DNA from 2 places in the Bacillus sp. ISL-39 genome. Region 1 is predicted to be linked to the other one. Evidence: riboswitches for the same ligand, from Rfam matches in the RefSeq annotation. Region 1 holds a riboswitch; the other holds the start of a gene.

Evidence for each region. Region 1 has a riboswitch for cyclic di-AMP ahead of J7E37_RS20515 (TrkH family potassium uptake protein). Riboswitches for the same ligand answer to the same signal wherever they lie in the genome.
Region 2: another riboswitch for cyclic di-AMP. It lies ahead of J7E37_RS09520 (TrkH family potassium uptake protein); the one in region 1 lies ahead of J7E37_RS20515 (TrkH family potassium uptake protein).

Annotation. Positions count from the first base shown of each region.
Region 1 covers NZ_JAGGQM010000032.1:3,030-12,451, reverse strand. The annotation lists gene J7E37_RS20560 (hypothetical protein) at 193-396, opposite strand; gene J7E37_RS20555 (transporter suffix domain-containing protein) at 482-769, opposite strand; gene J7E37_RS20550 (hypothetical protein) at 993-1,211, opposite strand; gene J7E37_RS20545 (VOC family protein) at 1,381-1,737, opposite strand; gene J7E37_RS20540 (hypothetical protein) at 1,870-2,220, opposite strand; gene J7E37_RS20535 (DUF4179 domain-containing protein) at 2,508-4,559, opposite strand; gene J7E37_RS20530 (hypothetical protein) at 4,615-4,872, opposite strand; gene J7E37_RS20525 (YjcZ family sporulation protein) at 5,657-5,779, shown strand; partial or broken gene J7E37_RS20520 (YjcZ family sporulation protein) at 5,834-5,926, shown strand; gene J7E37_RS20515 (TrkH family potassium uptake protein) at 6,118-7,467, opposite strand; cyclic di-AMP (ydaO/yuaA leader) riboswitch at 7,556-7,704, opposite strand; gene J7E37_RS20510 (DUF3231 family protein) at 8,013-9,020, shown strand; gene J7E37_RS20505 (hypothetical protein) at 9,063-9,299, opposite strand.
Region 2 covers NZ_JAGGQM010000009.1:82,529-91,950, reverse strand. The annotation lists gene J7E37_RS09535 (methyl-accepting chemotaxis protein) at 1-614, opposite strand, end outside; gene J7E37_RS09530 (BMP family lipoprotein) at 638-1,618, opposite strand; gene J7E37_RS09525 (potassium channel family protein) at 1,770-2,426, opposite strand; gene J7E37_RS09520 (TrkH family potassium uptake protein) at 2,439-3,779, opposite strand; cyclic di-AMP (ydaO/yuaA leader) riboswitch at 3,963-4,104, opposite strand; gene J7E37_RS09515 (diacylglycerol/lipid kinase family protein) at 4,409-5,299, shown strand; gene J7E37_RS09510 (M6 family metalloprotease domain-containing protein) at 5,348-7,183, opposite strand; gene J7E37_RS09505 (sulfite exporter TauE/SafE family protein) at 7,736-8,512, opposite strand; gene J7E37_RS09500 (sulfurtransferase TusA family protein) at 8,620-8,847, opposite strand; gene J7E37_RS09495 (MBL fold metallo-hydrolase) at 8,924-9,422, opposite strand, start outside.

The DNA of each region.
Region 1 (9,422 bases):
ATTTGTAAAGAAGGATTTAATAATAAAAAAGTTTTAGCGAGGTTGTTCACGATTGAAAACTGGCAGCTAATACATCAAAAATGGATGATTGTTAGAGAAACAGAAGAGGCGATCAATTAAGAAACAAAGGGACGGTTCTCCGGTCCCCAAAAGTATTTTCCTGGGAGCACCCGAACCGTCAACGTGTCCAATTTATTTCATCTTTTCAGCTCTTTGCCTATGGTTCATATCTATTACAATATCTCCAACACCCATGGCAATCAAACCATTTAGCAAAGCGAATAATGGAATGACTAAATCTCCGCCGCTATTTGAAAAAAGAGACATAATTAGTACAACAATACTAAAGAAAACGAAACCCATCCCCAATAAATATAACGTCCGGCCAACAAACAAACAGATCCACTCCCACACATAGTTTCTTTAACCTTCTGAACCCTTTTTGGGGTTTAACCTATCGCTGCCTCACGGTTCCCCCCACTTACTCACCATCCTCTAGCCTGTCTGCATTCCTTCTTTTCTTCCAATTTTTCGGGTTAAAGGCGGTCCTTATTTTTCTCGCGGCTTCTTTGCCTACCATTAAGGCACCTACCCAGAATAAAACCTCTGCAATGACCAGAGCGCTTGTGATACTGATGGCTTTCATTTTTCCGGTAATGGGTAAAAAGGGAATTCCAAGTGGCATAACCCAAACGATAAAAGATGATATGATCAGGATCATTCCTATTTTATATACCAAAGGTTTGGCTGCTTTTGATTTTGTCTCCATCATTTCCTCCATTGCTTTACTTCATCCCGCTTCATAACATCTATGTCCTTACCCAATATTTTAGCAAAATCCACTGCAACACACTCATACAATCACAAAAAAACGCTAATCCTTCTGGATCAACGTTGGTTATCTTATAGCGATTAAATTCCAAACATAGTTTGTCAGACCCTAACCTGAACTACTTGTTTGGACAAAAATAAAAAGCATCCATTAAGGACATTTAATTGTAAACTTTAAGTGGTTGAATATTGACTTTCAACACGATGGTTGCAGGATCATGAACCATATTTATTTTGTCTAACATGTATTCCTTTTTGTTTATCGTAACCGTATTACAGGCCCTCAATGCAGCAATATATTGCTCCCACTGCTTTACATTTGCACTTAAGAGACATTTGTCTTTTAAATAATAATCCACTCTGTTCGAAACACGGTTCAACTCTACACCCCCTTTTGATAGAGTTTATGAACCATGTGACCTAATCATGACAAGCTGTCAGGAATAAAGGCTATTTTCGCATTGATTGTTACTTTTCGGGTTCAGCCCCCAGGAACTTCGCTTTACCCCTGCTGAGCACCTTTTCTTTTTCCCTACTGTAGTGAAACAACTAACATTGACAAATCATTAAATGATTACCGTCTAAATCTTTAAAATTGAACCAATGATTATTTTCAATTTCTGTTGTAATCTCTACATTTTTTCTTTTCATGTATTGAAAAGCTTCTTCAATATTATTTGTGTTTAAATGAAAAGGTGGAGCTTTATATATATTTTCCTCTGAAAATATTTTGCTGTCTAAAACGATACCTGTTCCGTTCATAGGCAATATGTAAAGGTGGCCAAATAAAATCTCACCATCGGTTGGTAATTTTAATATGTCACAATACCAGTCGCGCGCTCTTTCAATGTCCCGCACAGGAATAAAGGTCGTTCCGATTTGATTTAAAATTGGATTTGAATTCATGGTTCCTCCTGTTTTTATGAACTATTCTGATTTTATTATATATGCCATCTCCCGTCTCAAATCAACCTGCTTCTAGAGACAGAGGACAGTTCTCCCGCCCCTAATTCCGCACCACTATCTAGTTATCAATCATTAAGTAATAACAAATAAAGATATAATTATTAATGCCATACCCGAATAGCCGAGAGAATCAATGACTGTGTTTGTTTTGCTATCCCCTTTATTTCGTTCTTCCTGCTCTATTTGTTTGTATAATTTATGTTGCAAATGTTCATCAGGAAACATCTCCGTTTGATCAGCACGACTTCCGAAGATTAGCAGTCTATGTATTTTTATAGAAGGCAAAATTAAAATGAAGCCTGCAGCCAATCCTCCCATTCCAATTACATCTCTGTCGATGCTGGAAGTGAAGATTACCGATATCAAGATCAAGAGACAGAATACTATAAAACTAAACACTAAAGTCAACTTTATTTTATTCACCCATGCCCTCCATTCTCCCCTATGAAAATAGGCCGTTCCTTTAACCAAATAAACATGCTCATGGGCGGCAACCGAAAAAAACATCTTTATGTGCCCGGTTTCCCCATCTCATCCCCCAACCGGGAACATATCCTATCTTTATCTGCCCTTTTTCCCCATTTCATCACCTAACCGGGAACATATCCTATCTTTATGTGTCCGGTTTCTCTGTTTGAACCTTAAACCGGGAATTTATTATGTGCCAAAGAAACAAGGGACGGTTCTCCCGCCCCAAAAATAACATATTCCTACTCTTCCCGGGACACCATCACCGTCCCCAGGTCCCATGCTTCATCAAGGTACTTCAGGCTGTTATAACCGTTGATTTGTAGTTTCATAGGGTTATCGTCGATTCCTTCTACTCTTATGGTTTCTTCTGTGACAAAATGGCGTGGCTGCTCCAATTTTTCATAATCGACTGGACCCTTATTCAAATCATACTCGACGCCGTTTTTATCAACCAGCACTGCTTCAGAATCCATATGGATTATATTAGGCTGTTGACCATTTTCGTCCACAAAATCAATGCGAAGTGATTCAAATTCCCGATTTTTCAAATCGTCATTTCGTACAATGATTTCGGTATACTGACCGGCATCGACCTTATCAATAAAAAGAGTGCTGCCTGCATATTCAATTGTCTGCGGAAATGTCTGATTTCCGCTAAGTTCGATGGTTTTATGATCTACAATCGATAAATAGATCGAGTCTAATTGGACTCTGAAATCTTTAACTTTCTCACCATAAAGCGGGTCAAAATAGGCTTGGAAACCAGTCCAGGCACTGTCCAGCTGGAAATCCATAAAGTGGCTTCCAAATCGTTCCGCCTCCACTTTTTTATTATTCACTTCCAGCGATTTAAAATTGAGGAAATCAATCCGCTTCTCCAGCTTTTCTGTATTGATGCCAAATTGTAAAAGAGTGGCGGTTGGTGCAACAATCAACTTTTCCAGTCTGACGGCGACTCCCTCGAGTTCTCTTTGTTCATTGATTTCATATTCCATAGAAGGCTGTTTGGTTACCGGGAACTCGAAGCTCCACTCTCCTGTTTTATAATCACCGGACGTAAAGCCGAATGACAGGGAAGCATCGTCTGCCAATCTTTGAAGCTTTGTAATCCTCAATTCGATGTCGCCCTGGTCCTCTTCTAGCGGCCTCAGCGCCACCTTCCCGTAGAACACATTTTTCTCTTCCTTGTTCATCTCCGCCTCGATATCAGGAATTGAATAGCGCGGATAGGTTTCGCGTTTCATAATGTCAAATTCATTCACGACTGCCAGTCCATCCTCAAAGGTCATGAAATATTGCTTGTCTTCCTCCATATCATGAATTTCATAGAAAACAAGCGTCTGAATATCATCTGCAACCACTCCTTTGATCTTCACCTTAACCCCATCGCTTTCCGCTTCCAGATTCAGCCTCTGGCCAAAGCCCTCCTGGAGAAATTCGCGTAAATGCACGTGATCTTCCGTCCATGCATAATAGACCTTTGGAAACGCACCGGTAATGAAGCCAACCGCCACTATGAAGGCAAAGGCACTCGCAAAACCAAGCGCCCATTTTTTGCGGATTTTAAACTTCTGCTGTCTATGTTCCTTCTGATCTGACAGTCTCTTTTTGACGTTTTCCATTAATTGAGGGGGCACATTCGGGTCATTATCTCCCTCAACATGATTCAGCCTAGTCATCGCGACTTCCTGAAAACTCGCCAAATCCTCCTGACAATCCCGACAATTATAAAGATGAATCTCAAAATCAATCTTAGCCGGACGTTCCATCGTTTTTTCCAGGTAATCGATATAATGCTTCTGAAACTGCTCACAGCCATGATAGTCAGACCCATCTGATTGTTTTCTGACTGACTGAATCCCTGAGAACAACAATTGCTTTATTTTTCCGACCGAAACATCGAGGATTTGAGCAGTCTCCTCCAGGGTGAAACCTGTTACATATGTAAGGATTAGCGCCTCCTTTTCCAGCTGGTCCATTGCAGCAAATATTTCGCGGCGCGGGTCCTTTTCCTCTGAACCTTGCAATCTAGAAAAATCGCGAATGTTTTGAATGAAAATGGAAGTGACCCACATCTTGAACGACGAATCCCCTTTATACCGGGGAAAATCCTTATGCATCTTCAGAATCGACTGGTAAAAAAGTTCCTCCATCTGCTGCTGATTTTGAACATAATACCAGCCGAAACGATAGAAATATTCCTTATGCCCATCAAACCAATCCGCGACAGATTCAATGCCATTCTCTTGAATCGCCCCAATCGAGATTGGCTCCATTTTTTCCAGGATCATCTTTGACTTTCCCCCTTGTCTCACACAATCACAAATTTCATTGCTTCAAATAAAACTACTGATTACGATAAATCAATTCATGGTCGACAAAGATCCTGCATCCTACTGTTACAGCACCGCCAAGACTAACCTTAATTTTCTGGTTAGCACTTTCATTATTTCTGATGACCCCATATAAAGTGGCCCGGTCAAAGGCAAACCCAAGATTCTGGTCCTGTAATTCGCCGTCTACAAACAGCTTTTCCCCATTAAACCAGGTATTCTCCACAAGAATATGATGACCTTTGTATGTAACCTTAAATACTTTCTTCATTCCCATCCTCCTATCCCTTTTTATATATACGGACAGGGACTCTGGAAGTTCCATGAAAAATTGGATGCACTTGGGTCTGTTGCTGTCATTTTGAACTGGAAAAAATCAGCGAAAATTTCCAAGTCACCAATAAAAATAAATTTTCGCCAGTAAACAGATACTATCCTGTTAAAATTCCGAATCAAACCTGCTCATTTGCAGGCAAATGACGTTGCATCAGGCCTTTTTTTCAGCTTATCTTTCCTCCAACGATACCACAAAATGGAAGACAGAGACATAGGAACTATAGAGGCATCTTTCGGAATTTCAGCAACGCATACATAAAAAAACAGCCGGGATCATGAATCCTGGCTGCCCTGTGCCCTTCGATTTCTATTTTATCAGGTCAGGACCGTTCCTCTGTTTCATGCAATGCCCTGAAACAAACAAACGGTCCCTTCTTGGAAAAGAAGCTATGGAAGGAGTTTTTCTTCTTTTCCATTTCCCTGCTGCTAAAGGAGGTTCCTGAATGAAGATTACGGAGGCTACTATACAGTATGTCAAAGAGTCTGAATGGCTAGGGCTTCTAACCATTGCTTAACAACATTTATGCCAGCCAACTGTACAGGTATTCTTGACGTGGTCTAAGTTTTTGGTTCTTGCAGCCAGGATAATCGATAGACCTTCTACCCCGCTGATATTTGACGAATAAAAAGATTTTTCGTTCTAGTCTGTATATCCGCCCTCCCATTCCCATTATCCATACATACATTATAACTAAGTTAATCAGGAGGGAGGTTTTACAATGTCTGGTGGTGCTGGATATGGTTCAGGATTTGCATTGCTCGTTGTTCTGTTCATCTTGCTGATCATCGTTGGAGCTTCGTATGTTGGCGGTGGATACGGCGGCGGCGGCTTTGGTTGGTAATCCCTTCACAGATTTCTAGACGAAGGAGGGATTTCCATGTGCTGTGGCGGCGGTTATGGCTATGGTGGTTATAGCTACGGAAACAGCTTTGTTTGAATAGTAGTGCTGTTCATCCTTCTTATCATTGTAGGAGCCGCATACTGTTAAGACATTCTTGAAGCATGGGTACATCCTATGCTTCATTATTTGTTTTCTATCCCAGTTTCACTATAGAACGAACTATCAGGAAGACCGAATATTCATTTCAAAAGAGTACCGCTGTTAACCAGTGGAGTCGACCACCCTAAACAAAAAAAAGAGCATTGGGCAAATTTATTCACCCAATACTTCCTGGAGCCCTATCCAACAATCAATCTCTCTTTCGGATAATGGCATTTTGGTTCTAGTTTTCCGCGGTTGAACAGGAAGATGAATGATAGAATGCCTATTCTTCCTATGAACATCAAGGAAATAATGACGACTTTCCCTCCCGTACTTAGTTCAGGAGTGATTCCCATTGACAACCCGGTCGTCCCGAATGCCGAACTGACCTCGAACATGATTTCCATCATCGTGAAACTTTCGGTCGCGTTCAATATGACCACCGCCGCAAAACAGAGCAGCATCGCTAAAAAACTGACCACAACAGATTTACGGACATCCTCCTCATACACCTCACGCCCAAACACCTTAATCGCATTATGCCCTTTTGCAAAGTTGATGATCAGCAATATGACCACAGCAAAAGTAGTCGTCCTTATGCCTCCGCCAACGGAACTTGGGGAAGCTCCGATAAACATCAAAAAGCAAAGAAGCAGTAAGGTAGAATTAGAGAAATCACTCACATTCATCGTAGCAAGCCCGCCGTTCCTTGTTGAAGAAGACTGGAACCAGGCATAAAAGAACGATTCATGCCAGTTATAACCCTTGAAAAAATGATTAAATTCAAAGAGCAGGATGGCGAATGTACCGAAAAACATAAGCGCAAAAAAGGTTACTGTAGTCAACTTCGTATACAACGAAAAATGGCCTCTACGCTTCTTTTTTCGATTAATGATAAATTCCTTTACCTCAATTAGTACAGGGAATCCAATCGCCCCTAAGGTTAATAGAATAATGTTCACGAATTGCACGAAATAATCATGCGCAAAAGGAATCAGCGAACTCCCTGTAATATCAAAGCCAGCGTTCGTCGTTGCACTTACCGCCGCAAATAATCCCTGTAGATAAGCTTCTTGCCATGTCGGGAAATACCCAAGAAAATACGTTCCTAATATAAGAGCCCCCACCGCCTCAATCAAGAGGATGATGGCCAATATTTGCCTCATTAGCTTGACCAGGCCTGCCATTTGAGACTGATTTTGGTCGGTCATGATTAACTGCCGATCTTTTAGACCGATCTTCTTTCGCAGCAACAGCCAGAAAAACGTACCAAGCGTCATGATCCCAATCCCGCCAAACTGAAGGATGAACATTAGTATGAAAACGCCCGGTGTACTGAAGGTATCCGATGTCGATACAACCGTCAGACCTGTTACACTAACAGCACTGACTGCTGTAAATAATACATCAATGAATGTCCAGCTTACCCCAGGCTTGAGAGCAATCGGGAGACTGAGGAGCGACGCTGAAATAAATACAGCAATCACATAAAACAATACAATGATTTGCGCCGGTTTCAACCAGTTCCTTTTTAAAATTTTCGCCAAGAATACCCCTTCTTACTTTGCAGATTAGTTTTCTAATTAAATACAAAAAGACCACACTTAACAAGAATGGTCAATGCAGCATCATCAACCCTTCTCTCTTCACGGCTTACGGAGTTAGCTGTCGGATTAGGGATTGAGAGTATCCCCTTTTAGCTGCATTCGCTAAAATTCACCCCAAGATAAAGTAGCTTTATCGAAATTGGTTCCCCCGCTCAAAAGATTCAGCAAAAAGGCCATCATTAAAATTGATAAGTATAAAGTACTCCTATAGCTTAATAGTGTCAATCTCTTTTTTAAAAACTGAAGGGGACACTTGCTTTCAATTAGGCAAGAAAAAGCAAGGCAATGTTCCATGAAATGTTTATCAGTTCTTCTCCAGATGAGCCCCGCTACCTTTTATTTATGCGGATACAAGTACATGTTCGAAAAGCAATTATCAATGTGAAAACAGCCTTTTAAAAAGATTATTACCTTGAGTACCTCTCTTGAACACAGCACACTCATATTTCATCTAAATGGGGAAATAATAGCGGGGAGGTGAAAATATGGATAAAGAAAAAATACAGCTTACTTCTTCTGAAATAGGAACCTTGTGGGGCGAATATGTAAACGGAACAATGATCGACGCGGTAAATAGATATATGTTCACCATTATTGAAGATGAAGCGATAAAGACCATTTTTGAGGATGCCATTTCGACGTTTGATCGGCAAAAGAAACAAATGGTTACATTTTTAGAGAACGAAGGGTTTCCGGTTCCCGTAGGATTTAGTGAAGAGGATATAAATAAAGGTGCAAAAAGATTGTTCTCCGACATTTTTTGTTTGAATTATTTACATATCATGACACTGCATGGTTTGATTGGGCATGTCACCGCTTTAGGCGTTTCAGTCAGAAAAGATTTACGGGATTTTTACGATTCAAGTGATAACGACGGAAAAAAAATGTACCACCAGACCATTGAACTATTACTTGAGAAAGGCAGTTTTCAAAGAGATCCTTTATTTTATCCTGCCAAAAACCCTGAATTTATTGAGAGCAAAGATTTTACAGATGGGATTTTCGGAAAAGGCAGAAATTTATCTGCCACAGAAATTATCAGTATTTCCTTCAACCTAAAAAAGAGTATTATGGCTAAAACTCTGTCTATTGCTTTCAGTCAAGTTGCCAACTCAAAAGAATTGAGAAAGTTTTTTTCAGATTCAGAAAAGACAGCTGATCAACAAATACAAGCTTTTTCCAAAATCATGCACGATGATAAATTGCCAACTCCACGGTCATGGGAAACAGAAGTCACAACATCAACGGACTCTCCTTTTTCAGACAAGCTGATGATGTACCATACCGGATTCTTGTTCCAGGCTGCCCAAGTTTACCACGGAACAGGTTTGGCATCCGCCATGCGGACGGACCTTATCACTATGTATGAAAGCATTATTCTCAAAAATTTAATAGTGACAAAGAAATGGTTCGATATTATGGAAAAAAATAAATGGCTGGAACAACCCCCGCTTGCTCCCAATCGGAAAGAACTCGCAAATGGAAACGAATAGCTTCAATGTCCCTCCGCATATGGAGGGACATTTTTATTAAGGTTACTGCTTTCTTTTATGTATAAAACGCAAATAAAACAAAAAGATAGCAATCAGTACCATGGCATAAAACGACCCAGAACAGTACCAAACATTCTTCAATTCTGTCCAAAAACTCATTCCGCCCTGGTCAGGAGGCAACAGAGAATAAACCGATACTTCCAAATAGAATAGAGCAAGGAAAAATAAGAATAAAGGAACAGATATAATCCAAACAAAACGATTGCGATTAAATTTCATCAAATGCCTCCTTATTTTTCTGCACTTGGCAACTGGGCACTTGTAATGACCGCCAGCTTTTTTCCCCGCTTTATTGAAGTTCAACACAAAAAGGTATATTCCTCCAAATTAATTTAAATGAGG
Region 2 (9,422 bases), on a different contig from region 1:
TGGGCATTGAAGGCAATCTGCTTCAGCGGCCTGGTGATTGAGCTGGTAAGCCTGATTCCAATACCACCAGCAACAATCACAAGCAAGATGCTGCCGATGACAGCCGCCAAGATGATGAATTGGATCTGGTTCTTCAAATCCTCCTGCAGAAAATTATAGTATTCATTGACCTGGATATTCAATAGGTGCAAATCGTTCAGGATTCCTTCACTGCGCAGTGACTGACGCTTAACTTCAGCACTTACCTTGTCCTCAAGAGCTTGTTTAGCTTCAGACTCCAGGGTGCTGAACTTTCCAAGTGCCTTTTCCAGCACGAATTTGCTGTTCTCCTGCTGTATCACTTCTTTTGCCTGAGCAAAAGTCTGCGAGGTCTTCTCCATTTTCACCAAAGCATCCTGCTTGTTGCCTTCTGTTGGATTGAAGGAAAAATTGCTTAGCGATTGCTTTACGGCCGATGTTTCAGCCTGAAGATTCTGGACCGTCAGCAGTACCTGGACATAGTCCTGATTAGATGCCTGGACCATCAGCATCCTGTAAATGATGAAAGAAATCATCACAATCGATAAGCCAATGGCTAGCAATAAGTTCAATAGTAATTTCTTCTTGATTGTCATCTTGGTTCCCCCAGTTGCAGCTGTTAATCTAGCTGGATTGAAACTTCATTTGTTGATAATTGTTCTTCCAGGTCTTTTAATTTCTTGTCCTGTTCTGGTGTCAGTTTGATCACACGAATCGGTGCTAGCCCGATTCCTTTCTCATTTATGCCCAGCTCGATTTGCCTGGATTCGAGTTTCTTTTCGGACTGGAATTCCTTTACTACTTCGTATAGAGCGATATCCACATTTTTCAGCATGGAGGTAATGATTGCTTTTTCGGCAAAAAAGTATTGGTCGCTATCCACACCAATCGCGAATTTTTCCCTCGCTTGCGCTTCCTTCAGCACACCTACTCCGGTAAAACCAGCCGCAGCATAGAGGACATCCGCACCCTCATCAATCATTCCGGAAGCAATCTTCCCTCCAAGCTCTGCATTGCCAAAGTCATTTGCGTATTCAACCTTAACCTCGGCTTCTGGATTCACAGATTTTACTCCCTGCTCAAATCCCACCTTAAACTTGTGGATCAGTGGGACATCAGCTCCGCCAACAAATCCAACGATATTTGATTTTGAGACCATTCCTGCTACGGCACCGGCCAGGAAACTTCCCTGTTCTTCTTTAAAAGTAATCGATGTGATGTTGTCCATCTCTGATACCGAATCGACAAGAACAAATTGTTGGTCAGGATATTTTTTCGCCACCTTTTCAAGGTCTTCAAGAACCATGAAGCCAAGACCGATGACAAGGTCATTTCCCTCTTCAACCAACTCCGTGAATCCTTTCTCATAGCTTCCTGCTTCCTGCAACTCCCGATAATCAAAAAGAATATCAAGTTCGTCCCGTGCCTTTGTCAGGCCGGCAAACGCCGCATCACTAAAAGATTGGTCACCTAGTCCGACGTCAGACAACATAATGCCAATCTTTACCCTTTCTTTTGCGTTCAACTCGGTAGTGGTGCATCCAGCAAGCCCTCCTGCGAGTAGTGTCACGATTATAAGCACAAACATGATTCGTTTCATCTTGGTGTCCTGCTCCCTTTTCAGTTAAATTTATATCTTATTCATCGACCATTGCTAATTATTGTTTATGCCAAAAAATAAAGTCTATCTTTTATCAATTTTCTAAAAAATATAAAAGCAGGCTGTGATTACCCAGCCTGCTTCGATTACATTATTTAATTTTCGTAAACCTGTTCAAATCGCCATTCTCGCCTAATACAATCAGGATATCCTCTGCTCTAAGCGTTTTCTCTGGATCTGGAGAGATGTCGACCTTGTTAGCGGTCTTCACGCCGATAACCGTGATATTATATTTGGCACGCAAATTAATTTCAATCAGGTTCTTCCCTGCCATGCTCATCGGAAGTTTGATTTCCTCGATACTATAGTCATCCGATAGCTCGATAAAGTTCAGTACATTGGGTGAAGCCATCAGCTGGTGGGCAACTCTCTCCCCCATATCCCGTTCCGGGAAGATGACTTTGTCCGCGCCAACCTTGAACAGTACCTGCGCATGGTGTTTGTTAAGGGCTTTGGCAACGACATTGGCAACACCCATTTCTTTTAAAATAAGGACGGTAAGAATACTTGCCTGGATGTCGTCACCGATTGCCACGATGACGGTATCAAAGTTCCTGATTCCTACTGCCTTTAACGTCTGCTCGTCCGTTGAGTCGCCGATTACCGCATGGGTAACAAACTCCTTATAGTCCTCGATATGCTGTTCACTTTTATCAATCGCAAGAACCTCATGTCCTTCATGATAAAAAGTGGTCGCTACACTGGACCCGAAACGTCCCATTCCAATTACTGCGAACTGCTTTGCCATAATAATATCCTCCTACCCAATCATCACTTTTCCAGCTGGATATCGATAATGATCCTCTTTTCTTTTTTTCGTAACTGCAAAAGCCAGTGTCAGCGGACCAACCCGGCCAGCGAACATCGTAATCGTTATTAATATTTTTCCGTATGGTGACAGCTCAGGGGTCAGGCCCATTGAAAGCCCTACTGTTGAAAAGGCTGAAACTGCCTCAAAGAATATCATCAAAAAATCTTTACCTGGTTCAGTGACAGTCAACACCATTGTAACCAATCCTATTAAAAAAAGTGAAATCATTGTAATCGTCAACGACTTGGAGACAATGCTTAGGTCCATTCTTCTGCCAAAGAATGTGATATCCTCCCTGCCGCGAATTTGTGATCTGACTGCACCAATCAGGACTGCAAAGGTGGTGGTCTTGATTCCTCCGCCCGTAGAACCCGGCGAAGCGCCAATGAACATCAGGAAGATGATCAAAAATAAGGTCGACTGTTTCAAGTCAGGGATATTTAATGTATTGGATCCAGCTGTCCTAGGTGTGACAGCCTGGTAAAGCGCTCCGAATATTTTACCAGTCATCGTCATCGGCTTCAAGGTGGAAGGATTGTTAAATTCCAGGATAAAAATCAGGACAGCTCCTCCAAACACCAAAACAGCTGATAATGCCAAAACGACTTTTGAATGCAGGGAAAGCCTTTTAGTCCTGCGATAGTCAAAAAGCTCATTCATGACAATGAATCCAATCCCGCCCAAACTGATAAGAGTGACCATGGTAAGATTGACGACCGGGTCTTCAGCATATGCAGTGAGCCCATTGAATCCACCCATCAAATCAAATCCAGCATTATTAAAGTTCGATACGGCATGAAAAAAACCGAAATAAATCGCTTTGCCCGCAACCATCTCCTGTGAAAACCTTAGAGTAAGGATGATTCCGCCAGCGATTTCGACTGCCGCTGTAAAAAGGAATATTCGTTTGACAAGTCTGACAATCCCTTCAACCGTCGCGTTATTCAATGACTCCTGGATGATCAGTCTTTCTTTAAAGGAAATTCTTTTCCCTAAAATAAATGCAAGCAAAGTGGCGAAACTCATGAACCCCAGTCCGCCGACCTGGATCATCGACAGGATGACCATTTCCCCAAACCGCGTAAAGGTATCGCCTGTGTCCACGACGACAAGGCCTGTTACACAGGTTGCTGAAGTTGCCGTAAATAACGCATCTAAAAGAGGAAGTCCTTTGCCATCGACTGTTGAAGATGGCAATGACAGCAACACTGTCCCAAACAAAATAATGGCTCCAAATCCAAAAACAAGTACTTTCGGCGGATCCATCCTGAAAAACAAATTCCTCCTCATGATCCTTCCTTCTTTCCTTAGTATGAGGAAACCATGCGTCTAATATTTCTTTGCAGGGACTTTGTTCAAACTGGAATTTTCAAATAGCCGGCATATCTAAAATACAGCAAAACAAAAAAGCCCACAGAGGCTAAAAGATAGCAGCCTTGTGGACTTTGAACAAACCTGTCACACAAGCTTCATCTTCCTCATCTGCAACGCTTACGGAGTTAGCTGTCGGATTAGGGCTCAGAATAGCCCCGCCTATCATTCAGGCCTCACCCCAAGTGGATTGCATCCACAAAGTTGGTTCCCCCGCTCCAATTGGATTCAGCGATTTAGAAATATGAAACTCATTTAATTTTTGTATAGAAATCTGAAACTGTTGTAATCATACTCCTCCCATATTCTACTTGTAAACAAGAACAGAACGCCAAAAATGACCCTTTTTATTCAATTTAAAGCATTATTTATACCAAATCACAGCCTTTCTCACTAAATCATCGTTTTGCTTCATTTTTTAATTCTGTAATAATGCGTGCCATTCCTACTCCCGGACTAAGCGGTTTATAGTGATTCATTTTAAGGTAAATAATAGGGTTGATAAAATACTTATTTCTGTGAATAGATTTTGGGGAGGTTAATCCTGGATGAAAGCCATGATTATTTTGAATCCATCTTCAGGAAAAGAAAAAGCGGCTGACTACGCTGAAAAAGTAGAGGAAACCTTAAGAAATCAGTACAATGATATAGATATTCGAAGAACCGAAAAAGAAGGCGATGCTGCTGCATTTGCTACCGAAGCCTGCGTTGCTTTATACGATGCTGTCATTGCCATGGGCGGGGACGGGACAATCAACGAGGCGATAAATGGACTGGCTGAACAAGCCCACAGGCCTGCTCTCGGCATCATCCCACTTGGTACGGTCAATGATTTTGCCAGGGCTCTCAACATTCCGCTGGACCCCTATGAAGCTATTTCTATTCTGGATGGGCAAAACCTCCGGCCAGTAGATATAGGCAAAATCAATGAACATTACTTCGCCAATGTCATAGCAGTCGGTGCGATTGCAGAAGCCTCTTATAGTGTGAGTCCTGAATTGAAAACAAGACTTGGTCCACTTGCTTATTTTATGGAAGGGGCGAAATCGTTCCTAAGTGGTGAGACAATCGAATTATGCGTTGAACACGATAGCGGGAAATGGGAAGGCCAAACTTTCCTGCTGATTGCTGCACTAACGAATTCTGTTGGCGGGTTTGAGGCCCTTGCCCCTAAAGCCAGCGTGAATGATGGAAAGTTTCATGCATTCATTATTAAAAAGATGTCTGTCCCGAAAATTGCTGCACTGATCCCATCCCTTATGAAGGGAGAATTGCAGGAAAGTGAAGAAGTAGAATATATACGAAGCTCCTTCCTTAATGTAACTTCCGGCAAACACCATGTGGTGAATATCGACGGTGAAGAAGGCGAGCCATTGCCATTTAAGGCGAGAGTGCTACAGAGCCATTTGGAAGTGTTTGTACCGATAATAAATGAATGAAGAATAAAAAACCTGAGCAAAGGAATTCCCTGCTCAGGTTTTTTTGGTTTATTTTACGCTTGAATTAAAGTTGTAGAAGAATTTAGCTGTAATTGAGCCATCTGCATTTTCTGTAATGCCAGTCACATGGATTCCAGAGTCAGCAGGTGTATCACTAAAGCCCTTCCAGAAGTAGTAAGAACCAGTGTGTACATTTCCGCTTACTGGAGTGATTTTGCTGCCAGTCTTGAAGAAGTCACCTGCATTACCGCGGTTAAGGTTCTTCTCAAGCTCATACAGGCCATCTGCCTGAAGGACTGACAATCCGTAGTGAGTGACTACATCACCATTGCTGGCAGTCTGTGACTGGTTGAACTGGAAGCGCTTGTTCATCCAGTTTTCTACGTTGTTCGGACGGAATCCGGCAGTCTGGTAAAGATTGATGACATTTTCATCTACATGCCATGCAAGCAACCCTTTAGAGTCTTTGCCCTGGCGGATTAATCCCTGGTTAAATCCATCCTGCTGGACGTTTTCGAACAGGAAGTATTCTGTTCCATTTGAGCCTGGAACTTCCATCTTCACAATCGCGTTGTCTGCGGATGCTTTGTTAACCGGAGGCAATGTGATTGTTTGTACTCCATCCTCTGGCTTAACTTCGACAGGATTTACCCATCCAAGGAAAATCTTTGAGAACGGATCAAAGTGTGTAGGCGAGTTTCCGCCATAAACAGCTGCATCTGGATAGCGCATCCATGATCCGCCTGCCATCATTGAATAGTTGCCAACACCCTCTGAAGTATAAACAGTGTCATAAAAATCAGGAAGGCCTAAAGCATGTCCAAATTCGTGTGCATATACCCCAGTTTGAGCAGGGAATGGACCCGTTTTCGCTTCTTCTTTATATGTCTTCGTTGCAGCGTCAAAACCTGCTACGTTGCCGCCGATTCCTGGCTGGATGTTGTAGTTGTTTACGAGTACGCCATCGTAAGTCATGTCTTCTTTAATCGTTCGGTCGATCCATGCTGACTGGCTGATCCCCTCATGCTGTGGAGCAGGCTTTCCAGTTTCATAGTATTTTCCATAGAATAATGCACTTAACAGGCTCCACTTGTGAGACCAGAATTGAGCAGGGTCACGGCTGAATTCCGCTCCAGTTCCTTCGTGTACGACGAAGATATTTGGTACTTCACCATTTTCTGCATACTGTGAGAAATCAACCTGGTCGTCCGCTGCCTTCAAAAGGTCACGAATGAACTCACCAGTATGTGCATCGCCGTTTTCGTTTCCAAGTACGTATTTACCGCTTTCTGCGTATTTACCTTCCTGATCTAAATAATAGGAAGCGCCCTTCGGCATTTCTACCCATACAAATTCAGTATCTTCTTTGCGGACAAGGTTGGTTTTTCCGTAGCTTGATTCCTTATAGGCATTTTGCATTGTACGATTTTTTGGTACATCTGGTCCATCGTATTTCTTGAATTGCTCTAACTCATACGGATTGTATTCAGTACCGAAGATTAGATCTTCATAATACTTTGCAGGCACCTGTCCTGGCATATCTCCAACTGGCTCATCCCCATCAGGATATTTTGCCAAAAGAACGAGTACCGGAATATCACCTGTTGCTTCCTTATAGGCAACATGATTGTCTCCAGGCTCCTGGAACTTTGTGCCATTCTGCGCGGCTTTCTCTGCAGGGTCTACCTTCGATAGATCGATACCCAATTCCTTTGCTTTTTCGGTTAGCTCAGGAGAAGCGCCAACATGGTCGGCCAGCCCGATGTGATATTTGCTTTCTTGCTTAGCCGTTGTGTCAGTTCCATTGATTCCTACAAAAACTGCACTTCCAGCCAAGGCAAGTGATAACGCTGATGTTGAAAGGACTTTTAACAATTCATTCACTCCCTATTTAGAATGTTTCTATTTCCTAAATAATATAAAATATTCAGTATATTCTAAATAGGGATAAAGTATCGTTTGATAGTTTTTTTCGTGAGTCGAAAGGCTTAACTATCAATATTGCTCTATAAAAATTAACTATATTTCCATAATTACCTAAATAATACCTTTATACTAGCTCGATAGGAGGCTGTTGCTACGACTTTTTGCTGTTCCGCTCTTAATCTTGGCCAAGATTGCATCAAGTTCGGACAACTTTTTGCGTTTTCCCTTCAAACCTGTTTGAAGTTGGACCATGTTCTGACAACTTTTTTTGCTTTTCCTTCAAACCTGTCTGAAGTTGGATCATGTCTTTTCACTCTTATCCTTAAAACCTGTCATAATAACCTCGCTTTCTTGACAGCTTTGGGGCTAACAGCTTGAAACCCGTCATAATAACCTCGCTTTTTTGACAGCTTTGGGCTATCCACCTTAAAAACTGTCTAAATAACCAATGTAAGTTTATCTCAAAAAAAAACAAGACTCCGCAGAAGCGGAGTCTTGTTTAAATAAATCTTACAGGATATCCATCCAAATCTTGATTGCAGTACCTAAGATCAAGAATGCGAGGATATATTGAAGAATCTTAGTATTCACTTTCTTACCAGCATTTGCACCCATTGGCGATGCGATTAGACTGGCCACTACCATGATCAATGCCGGCCAAAATTCCACCTGGCCAGTGGCTAGCTTACCCACTGTCGATCCAATTGAAGAAATGAAGGTAATGGCAAGTGATGTTGCAATTGTCATTCGAGTAGGAATCTTCAACACAACAAGCATGATTGGCACCAGCAAGAATGCTCCGGCAGCTCCAACAATACCCGCTCCAATCCCAACGATGAATGCAAAGATTGCTGCCAGCCATTTATTGAAAGTAACCTGGTCGAGCGGGATCTCATCTACGCCCTTCTTTGGAACAAACATCATAACAGCAGCAATCAAGGCAAGAATACCGTAGACTAGGTTGATGCCGCCTTCAGACATGAAGCGGGAACCGTAGCTTCCGATCAAGGAACCGACCAGGATCGCGGAACCCATATAAATAATCAAGGTCTTGTTCAGGTATCCGCCCTTACGGTAGGCCCAGACACCGCCGATTGTCGCGAAGAAAACCTGGACCGCACTGATCCCTGAAACTTCGTGCGCGCTGAATGCAGCAATGCCGAACAATGGCGGAATGTATAATAGCATTGGGTATTTAATGATTGAACCGCCGATTCCAACCATCCCGGAAATATAAGAACCGATAAAACCAATTAGAAAGATGACAATAAGATATGTGAAATCCATCGGGCTTCCTCCTTTTTGTAGATAACTACTTCCACAGGAATGCCTCGAAGCATTCCCTATTCAAAAAACGCATAAGAAAAGGGAGACGAGCTCCCCCTTTCGTTCAATTACGCCTTCTTCATCCAGAACTTGAACACACCGTTTTCTTCTTCATGCTTTAGAAGTTCGTTTCCAGTGGATTGTGCCCAAGCTGCTAAATCTTTTACAGCGCCTTTATCAGTTGTATGGATTTCTAGTACATCTCCAGATTGAAGATCAGTGATGGCCTTCTTTGTTTTTACGATTGGCATTGGACAAGCTAGTCCCTTTGCGTCTAATACTTTTGCTACGTTCATGTTAAAATCCTCCTTGGTTGTATAAAAAATTGTATTTTTCAATAACGATCAGGGAGCAAAGCCCCCTAATCCAGATTTATCTTACCGCACAGCGGTTTGGTCCGATTTCCATTTCTCTTTGCTTCTCATCGTCTGGGTTGATTTTGCCCATGTTTGTTTCACGGATTTCCTGGTATGCATTTGGCTGTGGCGGCAGGTTCTCAGTCACAAGTCTTCTGAACTCAGCCTCGTCTTCGATGTTCAAGCCATGGTTTTTGGCGAAAAGTGTACCTAGTTTTTCAGATACGCTGCCATCTTCATTCAACTCTTCAATGATCATGAAGTGTGCAGGAAGAACGACAAGCTCATCAGAAAGCTGCTTGTAGCGAGTGTATAGTGAGTTTCTCAAGTCTGCTACCCAGTCTTCTGCTTTACCAGCAAGGTCTGGACGTCCAATTGAATCAATGAATAGTATATCCCCGGATAGAAGATATTTTTCATCTACAACAAAAGATGTAGAACCGATTGTGTGGCCCGGTGTATAAAGTGCGTTGATGTCGATGTTTGTTTCACCGATTTTTACATTGTTGCCATCT